DNA from 4 places in the Halomonas sp. AOP43-A1-21 genome. Region 4 is predicted to be linked to each of the others. Evidence: predicted binding sites of a transcription regulator. Region 4 holds the regulator's gene; each other region holds the start of a gene.
What was found. The regulator LexA, encoded in region 4, represses DNA repair genes until DNA is damaged. The targets are predictions, from matches to a motif close to TACTGTNTANNTANACAGTA.
Positions count from the first base shown of each region.

Region 1: the regulator LexA is predicted to act here: its motif matches at 1,345-1,364, upstream of recN (DNA repair protein RecN).
Region 2: the regulator LexA is predicted to act here: its motif matches at 816-835, upstream of ACT3R7_RS16575 (LexA family protein).
Region 3: the regulator LexA is predicted to act here: its motif matches at 1,408-1,427, upstream of ACT3R7_RS11320 (PA0069 family radical SAM protein).

Region 1 is NZ_JBQSWC010000028.1:56,582-58,785, forward strand. It holds gene dnaK (molecular chaperone DnaK) at 1-423, opposite strand, end outside; gene grpE (nucleotide exchange factor GrpE) at 553-1,182, opposite strand; gene recN (DNA repair protein RecN) at 1,412-2,204, shown strand, end outside.
Region 2 is NZ_JBQSWC010000033.1:41,860-44,063, reverse strand. It holds gene ACT3R7_RS16580 (IMPACT family protein) at 1-282, opposite strand, end outside; gene ACT3R7_RS16575 (LexA family protein) at 283-720, opposite strand; gene ccmA (cytochrome c biogenesis heme-transporting ATPase CcmA) at 989-1,609, shown strand; gene ccmB (heme exporter protein CcmB) at 1,613-2,204, shown strand, end outside.
Region 3 is NZ_JBQSWC010000018.1:7,941-10,144, forward strand. It holds gene ACT3R7_RS11315 (alkaline phosphatase) at 1-1,189, opposite strand, end outside; gene ACT3R7_RS11320 (PA0069 family radical SAM protein) at 1,448-2,204, shown strand, end outside.
Region 4 is NZ_JBQSWC010000015.1:51,109-53,312, forward strand. It holds gene purU (formyltetrahydrofolate deformylase) at 1-751, shown strand, start outside; gene lexA (transcriptional repressor LexA) at 901-1,575, opposite strand; gene ACT3R7_RS10160 (TetR/AcrR family transcriptional regulator) at 1,893-2,204, shown strand, end outside.

The DNA of each region.
Region 1 (2,204 bases), on a different contig from region 4:
GGTGATAACCGCTTCCGTTACCGCTTCACCGAGATAGTCTTCGGCGGTTTTCTTCATTTTCTTCAGCACTTCCGCGCTTACCTGCGGCGGTGCCATTTTTTTGCCTTTGACTTCTACCCACGCATCACCGTTGTCGGCTTCAGCGATCTTGTAAGGCACCATCTTGATATCTTTTTGAACGACGTCGTCTTTGAAGCGACGGCCGATCAGACGTTTGATGGCGTAAAGCGTATTCTCTGGGTTGGTAACCGCCTGACGCTTAGCGGCCTGGCCTACCAGGGTTTCGCCATCATCGGTGTAAGCGATAATGGAAGGCGTGGTGCGGCCGCCTTCAGCATTTTCGATAACTTTAGCACTGTCACCATCAAGTACTGCCACACAAGAGTTGGTAGTACCTAGGTCAATACCAATAATGCGTCCCATAGCAAAAACCTCGAATTCAGTTGTCTCAATACTTAAAACGTTTGCGGGAATTCCCGCAGGGTTGGCCTTTATCTGGGGGCCGCCAGTAACTTTTCAAGGGCTTTTTTTGCGCTTTTAGCCACTCAAGGCTTAATTTGCCTTCTGGCTGACCACCACCATCGCCGGGCGAACCAAACGGCCGTTGAGCAGATAACCTTTCTGCATCACATCCATTACGGTGTTCGGCTCAAGCTCGGGATTGGGTACCATGGCCATAGCCTCGTGCACCTGGGGGTCGAAGGGCTCGCCCTGAGGCTCAATGCTTTCAACGCCAAAGCGGTTAAGCACGTCGAGCTGCATTTTCAGCGTCATGGAAACACCTTCGCGGTGTACATCAGAGGCGCCGTCCTGCATGGACTCAAGAGCCTTTTCCAGACTATCCACCACGGGCAGCAGGTCCTTGACGAACTTTTCCAGGGCGAATTTGCGCGCTTTATCCGCTTCCTGCTCGGCACGACGGCGAACATTCTGCGCTTCGGCAGCCGCGCGTAGCGCCTGATCCTTGGCTTCAGAAAGGCTCTGTTCAAGCTCTTCCACCTGAGCGGCCAGCACTTCGGCTTCGGGGTTGCTCAGGCTACCTTCAAGCGGCGCTTCATCATTGATCAGCCCCTCAAGTTCGCCGTCGATCAGGCGTTCTTCAACGTTTTGATCCGTCATTTCGGCCTCTTGCTCTTGGCGGGCCAGCTCGTCATCTAACGGAGTTTGCGGTTCTTTTGCCATGCCATGCTCCTAAAAAATGCGGCGGGGCCTTACTACAGGGCCCTGCGATGCCGATAGAAAAGCTTTCACTAAAGCGCTTATAAAAAGTTTTAAATACGTCTGCACGCTATATGGGGGCCATAAAAGCCATCTCAAGAGGGGGCATTGAAGTGAGTTATCGACTACTGTATAAAACAACAACCATTGGATAAGTATCCAGCTTCTGCGTCGCACCGCCTCAGGGGGCCTCATGCTTACTCAGCTAGCGATTCAAGATTACGCCATTGTCGACCGCCTTGAGCTTGACCTGACCCACGGCATGACCGCCATCACTGGGGAAACAGGTGCCGGCAAATCCATCCTGCTAGGGGCCCTTGGCCTGTGCCTTGGCGAACGCGCTGATGCGGGCAGTGTGCGCCACGGGCGTGAGCGCACCGATCTTTCTGCGCGCTTTGATATTCAGCGCCTGCCCGCGGCTGTCGAATGGCTGGCCGCTCGCGAACTGCCCACAGACGAGTGTCTGCTGCGCCGTGTGGTGACGGCAAGCGGGCGCTCAAAAGCATGGATTAACGGCCAGCCTGCAACGATCACCGACCTAAAATCCCTCGGCGAGCAGTTGATTCAGATACATGGTCAGCACGCTCATCAGGCGTTGATGCGCGAAGAAGTGCACCTGGCCCTGCTGGACGACTACGCTGGTTTGCATGAAGCGCGCAGCAAGCTATCAGAGACCTACCGCGAATGGCGCACCGCCCGGCGGCGGCTTAAAAAACTCAGTGAAGAAGGTAGCGAGGTAGAGGCCAAGCGCCAACTGTTGCGCTACCAGTTAGAAGAGCTGGACCAGTTAAGCCTCGGCGAAAGCGAACTGCAGACGCTGGAAGAAGAGCAGCAAACGCTTGCCCACGCCGAAGAAACCCTGCGTGAAACGCAGCTTGCTGCCGACTGCTGCGCAAGCGACGACGGCGGCGCGCTGTCACTTCTCAATCAGGCCTATGCCCACTTGAGCGCCCTACCGGGTAGCGATAAAGGCATGCTGGCCAATA
Region 2 (2,204 bases), on a different contig from region 4:
CTGGCTGCCCTGAAGTACCTGATACATCGGCCTGCCCGCCGTGCCGCCCGGCTCACCATCATCCGAAAATCCAATCAACGTTTGCTCGCCGGGAGGCCCGGCTATATAGGCAGTGCAGTGGTGGCTGGCATTGGGATGGGCGGCTCTGGCGGCCTCAAGCAGCGCACCGAAAGCGCCAACGTCGGGCGCATGGCATAGCCACGCCAGAAACTGGCTCTTTTCGACGTCGATTTCAGCGGTGTGCCACTGCGCGGCAGGTAAATCCGGGACTCGGTAACGCAATCAATGCTCCATGGGACCATAAGAATCGGTAGCCAGGTGGTGGGCGTTATCCTGAGCCACCCCCATTACCATTCCTAACACTTGAATATCGCGATTGTGCAAAAAGAGATCCGGCGCCTGGGCGTCAGCAGGCCATAAATGTACTCCAAAGCGGCTGATAGAGAGCTGCTTTAAAGCGACTTGCTGCTGGTTGATCTGCGCAACGGCGGTTTCTTCATGGGCATCGCGTTGAAAACGCCGAATAATAATGACATCCCCATCGAATAAGTTGCAATCGCGCAGTCGGTTGCCGCGTATTTTAAGCGCGTAAGTATTGTGCCTTTTCATACGGCCTGAAGCGGACACGGCACGTGCAGAGGACGTGCTTTTTGAAGCGCCAAGCCCCGCGCCTAATACTGAACGGCAAGCAGGTGTTGGTGCTGACATCGATATATTCATATTGGGTTCTCCAATGCAGCGCCCTTTCCCTAGGCATGAGTCGTAGTAAATCAGACTTTATTAATATGTGTTTTCATACAGTGGTTTCAGTATACAGCTGTTTTTGCATACAGTGGTAGTGCTGTTTTTGTCAATTCATCATGAACCGTGTGGTTTGCTCACATTGTTAGCGTGCTTGATTAATTGCTGAAGCAATCGGTACCTGGCTGGCGATAAAGCGGCTTTGCGTGTAGAGTTTTGGCCATTATTAATGCGCTGGGAGAGACGTTTGAGCCTGTGCCTGGAAGCACGACAATTAGCCTGCGAGCGCGATGGGCGCTGGTTATTTGAAGGGCTCGATCTAAAGATTCGCAGTGGAGAAATCCTGCGAATTGAAGGCCCCAACGGCAGTGGCAAAACCACGCTGCTTAAAATTTTGGCGGGTCAACTAGGCGAGTATGAAGGCGAGCTTTACTGGAACAGCACACCACTGCGTAAAGCCCGTGAGCAGTTTCTTGCCAATCTGCTTTATCTAGGTCATTCCCCCGGCGTTAAGGCCGGGCTTTCGCCATTGGAAAACTTAGCTTGGTATCAAGCGCTCAATGGCGATAAAGGCAGTGAAGAGCAGCGCTTGGAAGCGTTAGCCAAGGTGGGTCTCAACGGCTTTGAAGATGTCGTTGCTGGGCAGCTGTCGGCGGGTCAGCAACGCCGTGTCGCCCTGGCTCGCTTAACGCTTACTCGGCGTGCGCTCTGGGTGCTGGATGAACCATTTACGGCCATTGACCGCCAGGGTGTGACGGCGTTGGAAGCCCAGCTGGCGGCCCACGTTCAGGCGGGGGGCTGCGTTTTATTGACCACGCACCATGCGCTTGCGGTAACGTCCACCGTCAGATGCGTTCAGTTGGGGTAGAAGATGTCGTTGCAACGCACCAACGCTGCGCCAGCCGTCGTGATTGTCGAAGCGCCTGCTCAAGGCAGCCTTTGGATCGCCTTTAAAGCTACGCTTGAGCGCGATTTAACGCTGATGCTGCGGCGGCGCGGCGAGCTACTCAATCCGCTGGTATTTTTTGCACTGGTGGTGACGCTGTTTCCTATCGGTATTTCACCCGACCCCGACATGTTGGCGCTTATTGCCCCTGGGCTTTTATGGGTGGCCGCGCTTTTAGCCGCGCTGCTGTCTCTGGATAGCCTGTTTCGCACCGATTATGACGATGGCAGCCTGGAGCAACTGCTGTTAGCGCCTCAACCACTGGCCATATTGAGCTTGGCCAAAGTGGCCGCGCATTGGCTATTCACCGGGCTACCGCTTGCGCTGATGGCACCGCTGCTCGGCATCATGCTGGCACTACCGGCCGGAAGTTACGCGGTTCTTTCGCTTTCACTGGCGATAGGCAGCGCCAGTTTGAGTTTGATTGGTGCCATTGGGGCCGCGCTAACGGTGGGGATCGCCCGCGGTGGCGTGCTGCTGTCGCTGTTGATACTGCCGCTGTATATCCCGGTGCTTA
Region 3 (2,204 bases), on a different contig from region 4:
CGTCAGAATCAGGACCTTGCAGCAGGCCGTTGCCGTGGTCGGTAGTAACGATGATCAGCGTATCGTCCCAGGAGCTGTTGTTTTCTACCCACTCGACAGCGGCTTCGACGGCTTCGTTGAAGTCGATCTGTTCTTCGATGATACGCGGCAGGTTATTGGCATGAGCGGCCCAATCGACGGCGCCGCCTTCAACCATCAGGAAGAAGCCGTTTTCGTTGCCGGTTTCGCTGGCGTTGAGCACGTTCAGGGCAGCCCCGGTCAGGGTAGCCAAGCTCGGAGAGGTATCCAGGAAGTTGCCACCGCTCACACCAGGACGGTTGTATTGAAGGGTCTGAATGTTCTGCACCAGGCCCAGCAGCTTGTCCTTGGGCAGGTCGATTTCACCGGCGGCCAGCGCTTCAAAGTCTTCCTTACTTTCGATAAAGGCGTAATCCGTTTCGCCGTCCATCAAACGCTGGTAGTACTCTTCACCACCGATAAAGCGAAAATTGCTCTCCCCGGGGTTATCGACACGCTCGCCTGCCGCATCGTAATAAGGGTGGCCGGTACCGATGGCCACAGTGGCAAGGCCGGAATCAACGATTTCACGGCCAATCGCGCTGTAGTCGTTGCGACTTACGTTATGGGCCAGGAAACCGGCCGGAGTGGCGTGTGAAATCTGCACGGAAGAGACAACGCCTAGAGCACGGCCGCTTTCCACCGTGTATTCGCCGATATGCTTGAGCGACTCATCGTCGTTGGACCAGTTGATGGCATTGTTGAAAGTCTTTTGGCCGGACGCCAGTGCAGTCGCCGCCGCGGCGCTATCGGTGTAATCGGCGCGGGCATAGTCGTAACCGGCAAAGTAGCCTTTGTAGTTACCCAGGCTGCCCTCGTAAACGGTGTCTACCGCTTCGTCGTTCCAAAGCTCGGCTGGCTCAAACGTGACCGTACCCTCATCGCTCTTGGTGGGCGTATTGGAGGTATTCAGCGGATGAGTGGCCATGAAAAGCTGCACATCAAACTCATCGTAAACTTCATGACCCAGCGCACCATGACGGAAGTAACTTGCCGCGCGGAACGTCTCAATACCGGTACCGTCGGTGATCATCAATATAACGTTCTTAGCCGTATCTTCCTGCGCTAATGCTGGCGTAACCATGATTGATGCCAGTGCTAACGTGAGTGCATTCCACTTAAAATTTTTCATTTTCATCCCTTGGCTAAATTTAGCTAACTCGTTATTCGGCTAAGCCTAACGTTTGAAAATGTCATTTCTATGAATCTGAATTAATAAAATTAATTTTTGCTAATAAACGATTGGCTGCTTTCTACTCACTCATTAACGGGCCATTCAATAACGCCCCGTCTTAGCCATAAATTCGCCAATAAATCGCCCAAGGCTTGCACGTTCAGCCACACCGCATATACTGTATATATAAACATATATACAGATAGAGGCAGGCGTATGGCGTCTCTCGGTAAACCATCAGCGCAAACTACCGTGCATAAAGGGCGTGGGGCTACTTATGATCCGCACAACCGCTTTGCGCCAACCCACAGCGTGGCGGAGGATGATGGCTGGTGGCGAGAGGAAGCCTCCACCACGTTGGTCACGGAAGTACGCGAAGAAACCAGTAAAAGCGCGCTCTCCTGGAATAAATCGCCCGACCTTCCTTTTGACCGCTCGTTGAATCCTTACCGAGGCTGTGAGCACGGCTGCGTTTACTGCTACGCCCGGCCCTCCCATGCTTACTGGGATTTATCGCCGGGCCTTGATTTTGAAACCAAGCTGATTGCTCGCAACGGCTTGGTGGAGCGCTTAAGTGAGGAATTTTGCAAACCGGGCTATGTCTGCCGGCCTATCAACCTCTCGGGCAATACCGATTGCTACCAACCGCTGGAAGCCAAGCGCCAGTTAACGCGCCAGCTGCTTGAGCTTTTATTGGCATGCCGCCATCCGGTCATTATCGTGACCAAAAGCACTCTGGTGCTAAGGGATATTGACCTACTGGCTGAAATGGCGGAACACTGTCTGGTGCGTGTGTTTGTTAGCCTGACCAGCCTGGATGCCAATATGAAGCGCACACTTGAACCCCGTGCGGCCTCTCCTCAGGCACGCTTAAAAGTCATCCGCGAGCTTAATACCGCAGGCATTCCTGTGGGCACTTTGGTTAGCCCGGTTATTCCAGGGCTTACCGACCACGAAATAGAGCGCATTCTGG
Region 4 (2,204 bases):
CAGCCAGCACTCTGACTTGCAAACGGGCCGGTTTTTTATGCGTTACGAAATATTGGCTGATTCACTAGGGATGTCCGCTGAAACGTTGCGCAGTGCCTTTGAACCGATCGCTCAAGAGTTTTCTATGCAATGGTCGCTGGTCGATACTCAAAAGCGCCGTCGGGTGGTACTGATGGTCTCGCGTGAGTCCCATTGCCTGGTGGATCTGCTGTATCGCTGGCAGGCGGGTGAGCTGGATTGCGATATCGCCGGTGTGATTTCCAATCACGAAGACATGCGTTCAATCGCCGAGTGGTACGGTATTCCTTATCACCATGTGCCGGTTGATCCGAACAATAAAGAAGCGTCGTTTGCCCAAGTGAAAGAGCATATCGATCATGCGCGCGCGGATTGCATCGTGCTGGCACGTTATATGCAGATTCTGCCGCCGTCACTATGCGAGCGGTATGCCGGTCAGGTGATCAATATTCACCACAGCTTCCTGCCCTCTTTTGCGGGTGCCAAGCCTTATCATCAGGCCTATGAGCGCGGTGTAAAACTGATTGGTGCGACCTGTCACTATGTGACCGAGGAGCTGGATGCGGGGCCGATTATCGAGCAGGATATCCATCGCGTGAGCCATTGCCATACACCCACTGATCTGGTTCGTTTTGGCCGCGATGTGGAAAAAGCCGTGCTGGCACGTGGCTTGCGCTGGCACCTGGAAGACCGCGTATTGATTCACGGTAATAAGACGGTGGTATTCAGCTAAACGCCCGTAGTTGCGTTTAAGCCAAAAAAAAGCGGGTGGCCATGGAAATGGCCACCCGCTTGAAAGCTATCAAGACGCTGTATTCTCTGTTCTTAAGAAATTATATTCTTAACACGATGCTCTGCCGCCAACTCACCACAAGCGGTACATTAGCCGAGTGCTTGACCGTTGCCGCCCCGGATAACGCCCACCCCGACGCCTTCAATATCCAGTGACTGAGTGCGCAAGTCGATTTCGATAGGGGCAAAATCAGCGTTTTCGGCCATTAACGTTACCTGATGGCCCTGACGCTTAAAGCGCTTCACGGTAACTTCATCTTCCAGGCGCGCGACAACGATCTGCCCGTCACGTACGCGGTCAGTGCGATGCACTGCCAGCAAGTCGCCTTCAAGAATGCCAACATCCTTCATCGACAGGCCGCGCACACGCAGCAGGTAGTCGGCCTTGGGCGTGAAGTACTCTGCTGGCAGCGGGCAGTAGCGGTCAATGTGTTCAGCCGCCAAGATGGGGCTGCCCGCGGCAACTTCGCCAATAACGGGCAAGCCGGCCGGGGGAAGATCACTATTGGCCGCCACAGGAGCAGGCGAATCGCTCACTTCCTGAACATCCTGGTTAGGCAGACGAATCCCGCGTGATGTATTGCGAATAATGCGGATCACACCCTTGCGCTCAAGCGCGCGCAAATGCTCTTCAGCAGCATTGGGCGATTTAAACCCTAGCGCTTTGGCAATTTCTGCGCGAGTGGGTGGATATCCGAATTCACCCATGGTTTTTACGATAAAATCAAAAACATGCTGTTGACGTGCTGTGAGTGGTCGAGACATACCAAACTCCATAAACGATAAAAGACAGTCGGTATCTGCCTGCTTGAACAATATGTGTTTAAGTATACAGTATGTTCCTCTGTCCAGTACACGGATAAAAATAGTGCTTAATAGAGGTTAGACAAGGACCTGGCGTCATTTGGCTAACGGCTAGGCTCAAACGTCAGCCGACCCCAATTCAGCGATGAGGTGTTTGAATTAACTTTAATGAGTTTTCTCATCGATTACAGGAGCTTCTCGTATCTAGGATTGAGCCCGTTAGGGTTATGGCATACTATTTCGGCATGTTTTAAACACTCGTTTTTCTGGAGGCCGAAATGGCACAATCTGATACGGTGTCGCGTATTCTTGATACCGCTGAGGTGCTGTTTGCAGAGCGTGGTTTTGCTGAAACGTCGCTGCGCAACATCACTAGCAAAGCCCGGGTCAATTTAGCGGCCGTCAACTATCACTTTGGCTCTAAAAAAGCCTTGATTCAGGCGGTCTTCTCACGCTATCTGGATCCCTTCACTCTGCGCTTTCATACTGCGCTCGACGAGCTAGAAGCTCGCTATACCGATAGCCATATCCCGTTGGAGGAACTGCTCGAAACCATGGCAACAACGGTGCTGGCAGTGCCCGCTGAGCGC